2 regions of the Brevibacillus sp. HD3.3A genome follow, and region 2 is predicted to be linked to the other one. Evidence: predicted binding sites of a transcription regulator. Region 2 holds the regulator's gene; the other holds the start of a gene.

Region 1 (7,530 bases), 1.7 Mb from region 2:
TTGAACAGATACCGCATATGGTTGTCGGCGGCGCTACCCGGTACGGCAAGTCGAATTACCTCAACATGCTGATTGCCACTCTTTTGTCACAGCAGCCGGAACACGTGCGCTTTACCCTGATCGATCTGAAAGGCGGCGTGGAGTTTGCGGGCTATCGGCATATTAAACAGGTCGCCCACTATGCAGAGGAACCGGAAGAGGCAGAGGAGGCGCTACTGAATGTTGTCGAGGAAATGCGGGCAAAGCAGCAGGCTTTTAAACAGCGCGGAGTCAAGAACGTCCAGGAGGCAAAAGACCCGATCCGGCACTTTGTTATTGTTGACGAGGTCGGAGAGCTGAACCCAGACGAGGCAGTAACGAAGGAAGAACGCCAGCTTAAAGAACGCTGCCAAACCTATATGAGCCAGATTGCGCGGCTTGGTGCCGGGCTTGGTTACCGACAGATACTCGCCACACAGTACCCGACGGGTGACGTCATTCCGCGTCAGTGTAAACAAAACAGCGACGCCAAGCTGTGCTTTCGGGTGCAGACGGCCACCGCTTCCAGAGTCGTGCTCGATGAAACTGGAGCTGAAACGCTGCCGGAGATACGCGGTCGCGCCATATACCAGACGGCCGACAAACGGCAGATCGTGCAGACACCGTTGATTGACACGCAGACCATCCGACATGTCGTGCAGCCGCACATCGTTATCAAACCGAGAAAGGAGCAGAACGATGCAGGCAACAATCAGCAGAGTGGAACGACAGGAGCAAATCCTCCAGAGTCTGGACAGATTCGGTTTTTTGAGTAGGGTCCATATTCAACGGCTCCACCGCCTGGGTGGGGATCGTAACGCGCAGAAGGTTCTCAAACAGATGGAAGAGTACCTGTGCAGCTTTCGTGAAGAAGGCTACGGGGCCGTTTACTACCTCAGCAAGGTCGGTCGGCAGATGATCGGCTCGCAGAAAGTCGTCAAGCGAACGTTGCAGGTCAGGCACGCGCTTATGAGAAACGATTTCTTCTTTTACATGCGTTGCCCCATCAACTGGAAGCACGAGGTCAAAGTGACAGATGGTATGACTACTCTCGTCACAGACGTCCACTTTATCAAAAACAGAGCCCATCAGTTCCTTGAGGTGGATAACACGCAATCCATGGCTGAGAACTGCGCAAAAATCAAGCGATATCGGGAAATGTTCGATAGAGGGGTTTTTCAAAGGGAGTTTGGTTACTTTCCGACTCTACATGTCGTTACAGTCAGCAAAAGCCGAGTAAGGCGTTTCGAGGAGATGTGCACGGGAATGCCTGCGAGGATTTACTGCATCCAAGACATCAAGTAAGGAGTGATCAACATGGCGAAGACAGAAGTGATAAAGTTTCGAGACTTCATGGACGGGACGTGGAAACAGCCGAAAAGCAAGCAGGCAGACGTCAAAAAGGTAAGAGACACGCTTGTAAAGTCAGGCGTACTCATCCCACTGGCCTTCTCCACTGCGGCTCAGGCGCACGCCGCGGAAAGTATTAAAACCGTCGCATCCACCGCTATCGCCGGAACGACACTACAACTACTCGCTCATGCTCTTGATCCAGTAACACAGATATTCGTAGCTCTATCACTTCCGATTGCATCGATCGTGCTGATCGGTGGTTGCTACTTCTTCATGTTTGGTCAGTCGGAACGAGCTTGGACCACCTTGCAAAACGCCGGGCTTGGGTATATCCTCATCCAGTTATCTCCTCTGTTTCTCAAGGTGCTGGAGCAAGTTGGCAAGAGCATATGACGAGCTGCGTAAAGGGCGGTAAACCTCAGTCACGCCCGCAGATATGCTCTGATTGCCTACGAAGAGGCGCCAGGTAAGTGTCACATTAAACAGCCCGCCTCTCTTTTGCGGAGGCGGGTCAGTTACTTCCAGTATGCAGTATGTCTCAGTCTAATCCTGCGGACTGTGCCAACCTACGAGCGTCCAGCCTTTCCAACTGTTTACTGACCGTTTTGTTTTGCCTTGTTGAGATCGTTTTATCTGCATCAGACCTGCCCGTGCCTGTTCGACCGTGCCAGGTAACATTTCAGAGTGTTCACGTAACCACAGGTTAAGATTGCGGAACGTATATGTTTCACCTTCTGGCGACCGGATCACCCATACCAAGGCATTTTGGTTTGTTTCAAAAGGACCAGAAAGCGGACTCATCTTTGCGGCAACAGTACCTTTTTTCAGATTAGCGCTTTGGCCGCGAGAGGCAAGCTTGGCTTTTTTCTCGGCGCTCCACCTTCGTGCGCGTCCGGTGTTAACTCTCCGCGCTCTCTCGCTGCGGCATCGCGGTGAGCAGGTAACCTTTTTGTCGCTAGGAGATGCAACAAATGCGGCATCACAAATCACGCAATGCCTGATCATGGCTTCACTGTAAGCAAGTGGCGGATAGTATCGTAGTGCCAGTAGCCGCGCCCGTTGTCATCGTGACCGTCATAAGCTGGTAATGTACCGCGATCAATCCGACCTTTTATAGCTGCGCGCGAGACCCCCAGAGCACGCGCAAGATCGGCTGAAGCGAAGTTTCCAGATATATCACCAGGACCGAACGTTCTGCCGTCTGGTGCAATGAGCACAGGTTGACCATAGGAGCTGCCAACGTGATCTGTCGTAAGTCGCCATCCAGCCCAGATCCCTGTTCCTATCCAGATATCACCATTCTGCGAGTTCTGCTGCATACTGTTCAACCTCCGTTCCTTCGAAGATCGAGCGGAGCGAAGAAAAGTCAATTTCGTCGTAAGAGCATGCGTTTTCTTCACAAAAGGAGTTAATGATTTCGGTCACGTCCAACGCGATCTGTGCGCTGAGAATCTCATCGATGCGAGATTGAGTTTCCTCATCCGCGTTGTCGTACATTTTTTCCAGACGTTTCAGGGCTTCCAAACGATGGCTGCCGGTTACAAGCCCTGTGTCCTCAACATAGAGGATCGGTGCGCCTTGCCAACCATTTTCGAGCATCGAAGCAACAAGTTCTTGCACTTTCGTTTCTTCAACCGGGTTAATCCCTGCATAGTTTTTAATATCGAAATATGTTGTCATCGTCATCGCTCCCCTCTTGTTATGACTTAATAATACTAGAACATTAACATTTTGTTAATGGGAACAAATAAGAACGCACTGTGAATTATTTCTTTTTAACAGGATCGTACAGCCGTAATGCTGTCCATCGGTATCCACTGCCAGTCCTCCTCGTTTGCCAGCTTGATCAGGCGCGCGTTCTGATCGATGAATTTGACCACACCCCACATGTTACGCATTGTGCCAGCCAGTGTCTGAAAAGACATCACATTTTTTCATCAAAGAAAGTCAGGAAAAGTAAAAATAATTGTTTTACTTTGTAATACTATATGGTATAATATATAAAGAAACCAAGGAAAGGGGAAAGCAAAATGCTGGTAGCACGATGGAATATCCAAAAAGATATCACGTTGGAAGAAATGCAAAACTTCAACTCTTCAGATCGTCAGTCTGGAATGGTTTTCCGCATATTTGATGGTGTATGTGCATCAGACTGTGCTACTTATCTGATCTATCTGATTGCCCGGACAATCTTTAACGATAACGGAAAGTTATGCAGTTGCTTCCGAACAAAAAAGAGCCTTGGCGAAATCGTTTTGATGGAAGCAGAAGATACTGGAAACCGATGCATGGATAGACGCCCAATCGTAAAGCCAACCACTGTGATAAAAAGGATACCGGTTGCAGCATTCATCGATTGGAGACGCCTGCGAGATGAACTGAACGTTGTACCAGGTGAAGCGTTCTCTGAGATTCGTGACCTCCTTGACGCAGAACATCAGCAGGAGATCCCATATTCTGCGGAACTCAAGTTTCACGGATATATCGAACTTGACAAGGATGAGCAAGAAGTTCGCATGTCCGTTTCAAGAGATAAGTTCAAAGCTTACCTACAAGGAAAATATAACGCAGTTATTAAGGGTTGATGAGATGAAAATTGATTTGGACGACATCATGGGTCTTTCAGAAGTCAGTGATATGATTGGTAAGTCTAAGCAATATGTGAAGACTTACATTGATCGGGGACAGTTCCCGGAGCCAGTAAAAGTGCTTGCTTGTGGTTCGATTTGGCTCCGAGGCCAGATACAAGCGTGGATGGATACACCACGACGTCCAAGAGGTAGGCGAAGAAAAGAAAACTGATTGTGTATTGTGTAGGCACTATAAGAGTGAAATGGTAGGGTGGTAACGATGTCGAAAAGATCATCAATCATGCTAGAGAGGGAAATGTTGGAGACAATGGCCGTTTATACTTATGAACGGTATGAAAGTGGATGTGAGATTGTTGATTTTGCGGCCTATCAGCTGCTGGAGATCATAGATGATTACGAAAGGCTGCGTATGTTGTATAAACCTAGTGTGGCGTCACTAACTTTTACTGAAACACATAAGGAAGACTTAAAAAGCTTATGTCCTTCTGATAGTCCACGTTCTCTTTTTGTTAAGGCGCCGATTTTAGAAGTGATGCGGCTTTTGGACTCATATATAAGTCTTCGTGATCAGGAAGACATGGAGTAAAAGTATGAAACAAGAAACAAGCCCGTTTTGGGAGGAGTACAAAAAAACAGCCAAACTGGTGTCCTGGGAAAATGAAAAGGCCATGCAGGTAAGCGGTGGAAAAGTAACTGTCAGGAGTGTGTTTGCGAGGCTTGTAAACCTTGAAAAAGAAATCTCTTGGCTCCAGAAAGTCATAGAGTCAGATAGGGATATACCAAGCTCAATTGCTGATATGTTACAAAACTCACTGGAAGAACGTTTACAACTGAAAGCTCGTTTAGAGAAAGTTCTTGATGAAACCACCGTTGAACTTCCGGATTAAAACGAGAAACCCGCTAACCACTTGGCGGGTTCTTTGTTGTAATTGACTGTAGAAATCTTTCCAGACGAACTTGGCACTCTGCTTTCAAAATTTCAATGTTGTAATAGTCTTTGTATTGATAGCCGCGATGAGTCACTAGAACATCGTATCTAAATCCGTCGACTAATTTTTGCGAGTGAAGCTTTCCTCCCGATCTGGTGAACTGTCGGCGGTATTCGTGGTGTTTCCGCTCTGCCCATTGTGACACAGCATCAAGAATTGGACGGTATGATAACTTGAGTTCGATCAGATCAAGACTGTCTGCATCCCGGGCTACCGCCTTGAACAACATGCCATACAAAATCATTTCATGCAGCGCGTTCCGCCAATCGCCAGAATGGTTCATCATTTCTAACACACCACCATAATACAAACAAACGTTTGTTTGTATTATATGCGAACAACTAGCGAACATGCAAATAATAAGCTCCACTTTTAGCGGAGCAATACCTTGCCTATTTTAGGTATCCACCAGGGAAACAATCTCATATTTTCTTTATAGCGAAATCGTGTAATATAAATTGGTGAAGAGGAGGAAAAAGAGGGAATTAATAGCGAATGATTTAAGGGGTCCTAAATAAACGCGATTAGGAGTGAAATCGATGAAAGATGTAATATATTTGGATACTTCGTTTCTCCATTCCTTTATGGCACAAATAAACAGTGGATTGCCAGCACTTACCAACACCGAATTTCAAGAATCTCAAACCAGTACTTCAGCTCAAACCGTTACCGCTGATTCAACAAATGAGATGTTAGGAGAAGTGTCACTTGGTGAAATCGACATTGTAGTATTTAAAAGTCCTTCAGCAAAAGGACAATACAAGTACATAAATAAAAAAGGGAACTCTTCTAGTATTTCTCTTGCTCAGCTGGAAGCAGGGAAAGAAATAATTTCTAAGCAGTTGCATGATAATGCTTTAACGGAATTCGAAAAATATCTTCTTGAAAAAGAAGCCCTAGTTCAAATAACCATTGACAACAATGCCGAAATTGGCGAATACATAAAACTAACTGGATCATTTAGCGTTGTTGATTTAGGCTATTTTAAAAGCGTACTAAATAAAAGCACCTTTGAAAAGTTTATGCGGAACACTGTGGAACAAGAGATGGCTGCAGCCCTTCATGAGCTTGAAAGAGAAAACTTGAATAATGCACAAAAAAATTCGAAAAGGAAGCAAATAAAGGATCTTTATGAAAGTCAAAAAAAGGCCAGCAGTCATTTCCATGAGCTTTTTGAGACACTCTTTGAGTTTATGGAATCGGTTCTCCCCACTAATTCTTATATTAAGATAGGGAAGTACGTTGCACCTCTCAAGTCCGAATTTTTGCGAGAGTCTGCCAAAGAAATGAGTTTTAAATATGGGGTCAACAGTCACCTACAAGTTACATTGATCGGGAAAATAACAAGAGAATATGATAGTCTGTTAGCTCAAAATTCACCTAGCAATGATTCGTCACTAATTTCCGCTTTGCAAGGGTTGTCTTCAAGTGTCGAAACTATGTTGTCTTCTATGGATTTGTTAAATGAAGGAGACTATATTGTTTCTCCTATTGCTATTTTTTTCGAATAAGTCTAGTTGATTCCGACCACTTTTTCATATCTCGATTAAAGGATTCGATTTCCGCTTGCATTTTCTTGTGTTGCTGCTCAAACTCTTTAGATTCACGAGATGCATGATCAATTCCCTTCGAAATGAATTCCCGAATTTTTTTCGAGAACATTTTTTCACCACCTCTTGGCTTATTATATGCACGAATTTGGTTCTTTCACAAGAAAGAGTGCTCACTTCAACGTGTTTTTTAAAAGATCAATTTTAATATTTTTTCTATATCTTGCCACGCTTCAGTACCGTTGCGCATTTTATATGCTATTACTAAAGCCAGAGGTTATAACCCCTGGCTTTAGTAATTTGACTACTGCTCTCGTTTCATTCCCACAGTTCGTGTAGTTCCATCCCACTCAACCTGCAAGTTGAGAGCCACAGCCAATTCACGAGCCGGAGCAAAGGACACTCCGTTTTCAAATGTCTCGGTCATATCATGGCCGTTGACCGTCACTTGCTTTGTCGCGGCGCACCACTCGACCTTGCCGCTAACTGCTTCGGCTACAGCTCTGATCGGCAGCATGGATACGCCGTCTTTGAGGTAGCCAGCTGCCGCCAGGCGCTTGCCGTTGATCTCCACGGTCACCTTGTCCACAGTTTTTTGCGCGGGCTGTGGATTAGGCTTCGAAGCTTGTGCCACATCATCCTTGAACTTGTCCCATGCCTTTGCCGCTGTCAGTCCAGTAAAGCGGCGGGCAAAATTGTCTTCCACGAAGTAAGCCGGGCAGTTCTTGCCTGTTATATCGTAGTGCCGCCACAGCTTGTCTACGCCCCAGCCGTACCGTCGGAGGATGTCCGCGGCCAGCTCCACCGTTCGCTTATACATGGTCCAGAAATCACCGTCCTGGTTCACGCACATCTCGATGCCGATCGTGCAATCGTTCGGGTACGAACTGAGTTGCTTCAAGGCTTCCGGCTTGTACGATTTCGCGCCGACGTGATAGCCCATCTCGTTTTCCGGCAAGCAGCGGACGATCTGCCTGTCGTCCACGATGTAGTGCGCGCTGGCTTCTGTCGTCGGCTTATTGAAGTAGT
Region 2 (7,530 bases):
AAATGGTATGGAATACAATTTTTCCATAGTTAGGGCTAGTAACGACATCGTTGAAAGTGTAAACAAAGCCCGATCCCCGTTCAAATTGAATGGTAAAAGTCAGGCTATCTTCATCGGGATCAGCAAAATAATCGGTAAGGGAAACAGCCTCATGGGTTCCGGTAGGAGGGATAGCGAGATCAGGTATTCCCGAGCCTACAACAACCGGGGCTTGATTGCTATTCTCGACTTCTTCCCTGCTGTTTTGGAGGGATTTCGTTCGAGCCTACACCGTGCAGGCGACTTTCATCGCACACGGCGTTCCATCAACGGATAAGAATGGAGGAAAAGGAACAACGGGCACTATCATCGTACACCGCCTATGTCAAAATTTACACCTTTTCTTTCCATTTCACCCCAAAAAGCAAGCAATCACCAAAAGTTTGGGGAAAAGTATCCATTAAGACACAGGAGTCGTAATACATATAGACCCAGGCAATCTCGGTTCACAAGATGGAGAACAGGTCCGGAAAGATTTGAAATGGGGGGGTCTGATGAAAAAGCGGTTAGTAGTAAGCGGATTGATCCTTGTCTTTGCTTGCGCTTTCGTATTCGACAACAAACTTTACTATCCGCCACTCCCAATAGAAAGTATGAGCAAAAAAGCGGTGATAGAAAAGCTGAATGACTCTGACAAACCAATCGTTACATTATCGAACGAAAACGGTCAACAATGGTATATCATACGCGAACGAGATGCATCCGCAGCTGATGAGTTGATTAAGAAAATGGTCAGTCAAAAAGGATGGACGTTCCGACAAAAAGAAGGTAGTGGCCTCTTCTTTGAAAAACAAGGAGAAAATTTGATTGTAACTACCCAAAAGTGGACGGGTGACTATGTGTTAGTGAAAATTCCGGCCCCTTTTTCATGACTAAACGCGGTTCGCTTTCCGGTTATTTATGAGGCTGTCTGCTTATGAGTGATGAAGAGATAAAAAAATTAACCCCTACCTAACTTTCGATAGGAGACGGCAGAGAGGCAGGCAAAGTATAGTAAAAGTACCCGAAAGGAACATCCTCGCTTTAGTTGATGGACGCCATCTTCGATGAAAATCGCCCTCCTCGTGGCGTATCCTGTGTGGAAGGAACCATCTCTCCGTGCACCTTCCACACAGGAAGCGGGCTTATAATGGATTCCATTTGAGAGAATCAGATACAACCTCTCGCCCGCTTGCCATCAACAACCCCTTGAGCTGCACGAGGGGTTCATTTTTTTGCCAAAACAGCTCCTTGTTCATGAATGAGAACAAGGAGCTGTCATCGTTTTTGCCCAGAAAGTTGCTGTTGGTCCCTCATTTGATCATGAGAGCTAAAAACTCGTGCAGTTTATCCAAAGAGCGGATGTTTTGATTGCAGGTTGTGCTGTCTTGGCATAAATAGTTTCCTTTTTTCAAATACGTGCCGTCACTTGAACCGCGTGCTTCCAGGACGAACATGCCGATGTCGGAAACTTTGTTGCAGATGGCACAGATGCCTTTCTTCGCCATTGGCGTAAAAGTGCCGTGGATACCGATCAGCTTGTCGGGGTAGTTGGCGATGATAAATTTTTTATCAGAACCGTTGTCGAACCAACTGATGTACGACAACTCGGCATACGGAAGCTCGGCGGCTACTGGTGGCTTGAGCTTCTTGATCTTCGGGTACATTTTTTTGATCGCTTGCTCGGTAACGGTGGGAAACGGAACAACATAAGGCGACAAAGACAGCAGAAACTGTTTGGATTCGTTCTTTTCTTTCAGCGAACGGATTGGCGCAAGTAGTTGTCTTTGTTCGTCAGAAAGATCAGCGAACAGCTGAAAAACCGCTTCCTGCGCAATGTCTTTTCGTGCCCGGATGACGTTCAAATCCGTGCTGCCCGTATACGCATTCAACAAGTTTTGCACCTGCCATTTGATAAAGTTGTAGTGGTGGGGAAAAATAAACGGTTGCATGTGATCGTGTACCTCCTGTATGTGTCCGCTGCGCTGGTGGAAGAACGCAGCAGTTTTGTCTCTTTTACTTTAAAAGCAAACGGCTGCGCTTGATAGGGAAAGAACGATTCTAAACAAAACTCGGCATAGAAGAAGCACTGATCGTCTTGGGGACAGATCAGTGCCTGAGTCTATTTGACATATACGATTTTTTTGATCGTTTCGATCGAGAGAAAGTACTGTTCGGCCAGCTGTGGAATGGACACGCCTTCGCGAAAAGCGTTGCGGATCAGGTTGTTCCTTTCATCCAGCTGTTTTCTTCCGCCAGAGCGGGTTCCCCATTTATAATGTGTGGTTTTTAACTTCGGGATATAGATGGTTTCCCCTTGCACATACTTCTGGATTTCTGCAATCAGGCTTTCTGGCAGCATATTGGCTGCATTCGCATATTTCATTTTCGCTCGCTCCTTATTTTGGCATTCAAATAAGGGGCAAAGCCGGAAAATAAAAAATGAGATACATAACGGTAGGCGATGTATTGTCTAAACGACTGTCCACCTCATGCAAAGTATCGCCTTTTTATTTCCAGGCTTTGCATGAGACGCTGCAGTATCTGGCAAACTGAATCCATTCACCAACCATACACCCCCTCGATCACGATTCATACCTTCCTGTGCAGTACGCAAACTCTGCGCAGTTCCTTCCATTATAGATCATCTTGCAGCGATTTTCATGCGCAGATGTTTGCGAGCGCTTTGCCAAGTTACTCAAAAAACACGATCTTTGCGGCTTATCGGCCGACGATCAGGTCAAGCAACTGATCATCTGTCCATGGCTCCAGCGCAAGCAACGCTTGGTACGGGTCAGCTCCCGGGATGTGAAAGTAGGAGGCAAAAGCTGGCTCTGTCTTCAAGCCGTTTTGTTTGAGCTGGCGGATGTGCTGCCGCGCTTTCGGTCCTGCCAGTTGCAGCAAGCGATGTTCGATGATCATGTGCCGATACGCGTTTTGTTGTTCGACGGGGCGCGGTTGGGCAAAAAGCTCGAACCAGAAGCCGTGGGCAAAAAAGGAGACAAGACATGTGGGCACAGCTTGTACCGGCATGCGGGCTTCCTGGTATCCTTCGCAGTCTGCGTAAAAGCTGCGGGCGATCTCGGCGAACAGCTCAAGATCGTAGCATTCGCAGACGATGTCCAAATCACTGTCGCCAAGATCGATGTCGAGCGGAATCGTTCCGGCGAGCACCGGATCAAAAGCTTGCAGGCGTTGCAAGACCGCGCTTTGTTCGATGGCTCGTGCGGCTGTTTGCTGTTTTGCTGTACCGTTTTGCAAATAGGTGAGATCACGCCAGTTTCTCGTCATAGAAAACTCCTGTTTCCTTCGGTATTTGCAGATGTTTGTCGCAACAAGTATGATAGATTCGCGAAAACAAGTGTGCAACAAAAATCGCTTTTGCTCGTATTACCTATGTGAGGGGAGTGCATGCAGATGGATATTTTACTCTGGATCGTTGTTTTGGTGCTATTCGCGCTCAGTATTGCAGGTATATTTTTGCCTGTGTTACCCGATACGATTTTGCTGTGGGCAGGCTTTTTGCTCTACCACTTTTTCATAGCAGATCCGGGAGCGGGGTTGCCAGCGTCCTTCTGGTGGGGAATGGTGGTATTCAGTATATTGCTGTACGGCGCTGACTTGTTGACCAACATGTATTTCGTGAAAAAATACGGCGGCTCCAAATGGTCATCGGTGGCGGCGGCCGCAGGGATTTTTCTCGGGATTTTCGTGTTTCCGCCATTCGGGATGATCGTTTTGCCGTTTGTCTTCGTCGTGCTGGTAGAGCTGTTGGTGCAGAACCAGCCTTTCGAGCGGGCGGTCAAAGCGGGCTTTGGCTCCCTGATCGGCTTTTTGGGAAGCGCAGTAGTCAAAGTAGTGTTGCAGGTGACCATGATTATCTGGTTTTTCCTCGCCAGATAGAGAGAAAAAAGGACAGCGATGGCTGTCCTTTTTGTATGTCGCGAAATTAGTGAATGAGGCGGTAGACGCCGATGACTTTGCCGAGAATGGAAACGGCGTCCAAAATGATCGGTTCCATCGTGGCGTTCTCAGGCTGGAGACGGAAGTGGTTTTTTTCTTTGAAAAAGCGCTTGACGGTTGCTTCGTCTTCTTCGGTCATGGCGACAACGATATCTCCGTTGTTTGCTACATGCTGCTGGCGCACGATGACGTAGTCTCCGTCGAGGATTCCGGCGTCGATCATACTGTTTCCGGACACGCGCAGCATGTACACCTTGTCTGAAGTCACGATATTTTCTGGAAGCGGGAAGTATTCCTCTACGTCCTCAATCGCCGTGATCGGTTGTCCGGCGGTTACTTTCCCAATGACAGGAACGCGGACAACGGAGTCTTCGAAGTTGTCCTGGAAGCGATCTTCTTCAGACAACAGCTCGATCGCGCGCGGTTTGGTCGGGTCGCGGCGAATCAGGCCTTTCTTTTCCAGGCGGGCCAAGTGGCCGTGTACGGTAGAGCTGGAAGCCAGTCCGACAGCTTCGCCGATTTCGCGCACAGATGGAGGATAACCTTTGTCGCGAACTTCCTTCCGAATGAATTCGATGATGGCTTGTTGTCTGCTAGATAATTTTGACATAAAAAGACACCCCTGATTTCTCGAACATATTTTCCTATATTATACCATGGGAGCTTGCGTTCGACAAACATAAGTTCGATAAAAAGGCGAACAGGAATTTTTGCCCGAAAGAACGTTTCTTGTCGAATGGTTGGTGCGAGCCAGAAGCATGGCTGTTCGCGGATTGTCCCATACCAAAAGGGGAATTGGCCATCTTGCCGTCACCTGCGTGAATTTTGCAAAGGGGCAGGTTTTCGTATTGACATGAACATATGTTCTCATTTATGATTGGGGTACGAACTTATAGAACGTATGTTTGTAGGAGGTTATCCCATGAATGTCATGTCTATTCCTAACCGTTTTGAAAAAGAATCGTCCCGTCGCGTCCGTTTTGGTATTACCAGAGGCCAAGCCCTGTTGTTCCTGATTACGTTTTCTCTCTTTTTTTACTTGTTGACCGAACTGGTGTTTGCTTCTTCGCACGCTGAGCCGCTAAAAGGAACAGAAGTGACGGTTCGCGACGGTGACAGCTTGTGGACCATTGCAGTCCGCCATCAAACGGAGACGGTCGATGTACGCGATCTGATCCAGGATATTAAAGAGGCGAACGATCTGCAGAGCAATCTGATTTATCCGGGACAGACCTTGCTCATTCCCGATCCGAAATGATAGAAAGCACTTGCCGGTTCGTCTCCATCTTGCGAGTTCGCCCTGATGTGATATAATTAAACGGCATTACTACTGGGTGGGAGGAACCGTACGTGGTATCTGACGCGGAAATCAAACGAATCAACGAACTGGTCAAAAAATCGCGCGAGGTTGGTTTGACCGATGAGGAAAAGCAAGAGCAGCAAGCTCTGCGACAAAAGTACATTGATGCGGTCAAGGCATCGCTGAAAGCGAATCTCGATTCCATCCGTTATGTGGAAGATCTTGAAGAGAATCGTCCCAAACATTAAGCTCACTTGTATTGATAAGGCAGACATCCTTGCTTGACGCTCGGGTGTCTTTTTGTTCCTTATGACTATCAGGTATTCGACAGAGGAGGAAAACAGATGGCGTGGGTGGCTGTAGCGGTAGGCGGTGCTGTCGGTTCATTGTTTCGCTATTGGTTGTCTTTGGCGGCGAATCAGCCGGGGTGGCCAATCGGCACCTGGTTAGCCAACATCATCGGCTCATTTTTGATCGGCGTGTTGTTTGTGATCGGCAAAGAGCGGGGAGGCATTTCTCCCGAAGTGTATATTTTGTTTACCACAGGGGTTATGGGTGGCTTCACGACGTTTTCCACCTTTTCTCTGGAGGTTGTTTCTTTTTGGGGCGACGGGCAATGGCTGCGCGGGACGCTGTATGCACTCGCGAGTATCGTGGTCGGGCTGTCCTCATGCGCCGTAGGGATTTGGCTTGCCCGGCAAATGCAATAATAAAAAATAATGGATAAAGCTGAGAGGGGGGATGGGTGTGAGTACCCAGCACCGCGATTACGAAGCAGAACAAAACAAGCTGAAAGAGACGATTGCGCTCATTGACGACGAGATTGTTCAACTGCGTGAGGAAATTAACGAAGCAACCGATGACTATGTGAAACAGGTCGTGAACTACAACAAGGCCAAAGATTTGCGGTATCTGGAAGATCACGGGCGAGACAAACCGTATTTCGGACGTGTGGATTTTCTCAAAGACGAGATTTACGAGCTGGATCAGGTGTATATCGGAAAACGCGGAATTGTCCGCAGCGATACGTTCGATTCGATTGTCGTGGATTGGCGAGCGCCCATTGCCAGTCTCTATTACTCCGGAGAGAGCAAGGATGCGTTTTACCGGATGGGGCGCGAGATTGTTCGCGGAGAGGTGCGGTTGAAGCGCAACTTTGCGATTGAGGACGGAGAGATTGTCGGGATTTACGATGGAGCGGTGAAAGAGACGATCAATCGGGAAATGGGGCATCCGGACGAGTTTTTGCAGGAAGGTTTCATCGACGAGTTTTTGAACGCGAATTTGAATATGGCCAATGACAGTCGCTTGAAAGATATCGTGGCGACGATCCAGTCAGAGCAAAATGAGATCATCCGTGCGGAAAAAGATCGGCCGATCGTCGTGCAAGGGGTGGCAGGTAGCGGAAAGACGACCATCGCCCTGCATCGGCTGTCGTACTTGATCTACAACTATCAGGATACGATGATGTCGAAAAAATTCATGGTGTTCGCGCCAAACCGGATGTTTCTTACGTACATATCAGAAGTGCTGCCTGAACTCGGCGTCGATGATGTCCAGCAGTCGACATTTGTGGATTGGGCGGCGCGGCTCGTCAAACCGCTCATGCCAAAAGGCTGGCGGATCGTCAGTCCCGACAAGCCGTTGCAGCTGTTTTTTGAGGAAGGTCAGGATCAGCGTGAACAGGAGATTACTCGCAACAGGCTGCGCTTCAAAGGCTCACTGGCGTGCAAGGAAGCGATGGAGCAATACATTCGCTACGTGATTGAGACGAGAATCCCTTTCAAGAAACTGAGTTTTCTTTACAACAAAACAAAGCAAGTCTTCTCCATTCCGGGAGAGACGATCCGGCAATTTTTCCTGGAGCAGTTCGGGGCGTTGCCGTACCAGCGCAGGGTAGACGCGCTGCGCAAACATTTGAAGCAGGAAATGAACAAGCAGCTGTTTTCGCATTTGCGTGAACGAAAAGTCGATCTCGACAAGCAAGGGCTGGCCAAATTTGAAAAAATGCTGGAACAGATTTTGGATACATACCTGGTCAGCTTTCCACGTCTGGATATTTTTGCGGCGTATCGGGAGTTGATTGCAGAGGAGGAATTGCTGCGCAAGCTTGCTCCGGCTGCGATCCCGGACGAGGTGATCCGTGATGTCAGCACCTCTTCTGCCGCACTGCTGGAACAGGAGCGCCTGGAGCCGGAAGACATCGCGCCGCTACTGTACTTGCAGCATATTATCGAGGGCATGAACAA

Evidence for each region. Region 2 encodes LexA, which represses DNA repair genes until DNA is damaged. Its sites were predicted from a motif close to CGAACATATGTTCG; they were not measured.
Region 1: HP435_RS08755 (YhjD family protein) is a predicted target of LexA. The motif match lies at 5,263-5,276, and genes of this name have one in related genera.

The regions. Positions count from the first base shown of each region.
Region 1 covers NZ_CP085874.1:1,788,672-1,796,201, reverse strand. The annotation lists gene HP435_RS08795 (FtsK/SpoIIIE domain-containing protein) at 1-794, shown strand, start outside; gene HP435_RS08790 (replication-relaxation family protein) at 718-1,323, shown strand; gene HP435_RS08785 (hypothetical protein) at 1,336-1,764, shown strand; gene HP435_RS08780 (ParB N-terminal domain-containing protein) at 2,665-3,057, opposite strand; gene HP435_RS08775 (YolD-like family protein) at 3,147-3,296, opposite strand; gene HP435_RS08770 (hypothetical protein) at 3,402-3,956, shown strand; gene HP435_RS08765 (hypothetical protein) at 4,222-4,548, shown strand; gene HP435_RS08760 (hypothetical protein) at 4,553-4,849, shown strand; gene HP435_RS08755 (YhjD family protein) at 4,863-5,237, opposite strand; gene HP435_RS08750 (DUF6414 family protein) at 5,491-6,462, shown strand; gene HP435_RS08745 (N-acetylmuramoyl-L-alanine amidase) at 6,806-7,530, opposite strand, start outside.
Region 2 covers NZ_CP085874.1:3,538,290-3,545,819, reverse strand. The annotation lists gene HP435_RS16185 (hypothetical protein) at 534-911, shown strand; gene HP435_RS16180 (FusB/FusC family EF-G-binding protein) at 1,332-1,970, opposite strand; gene HP435_RS16175 (CD3324 family protein) at 2,141-2,455, opposite strand; gene HP435_RS16170 (DUF4269 domain-containing protein) at 2,740-3,309, opposite strand; gene HP435_RS16165 (DUF456 domain-containing protein) at 3,436-3,921, shown strand; gene lexA (transcriptional repressor LexA) at 3,968-4,591, opposite strand; gene HP435_RS16155 (cell division suppressor protein YneA) at 4,904-5,239, shown strand; gene HP435_RS16150 (DUF896 domain-containing protein) at 5,332-5,529, shown strand; gene crcB (fluoride efflux transporter CrcB) at 5,626-5,991, shown strand; gene HP435_RS16140 (HelD family protein) at 6,029-7,530, shown strand, end outside.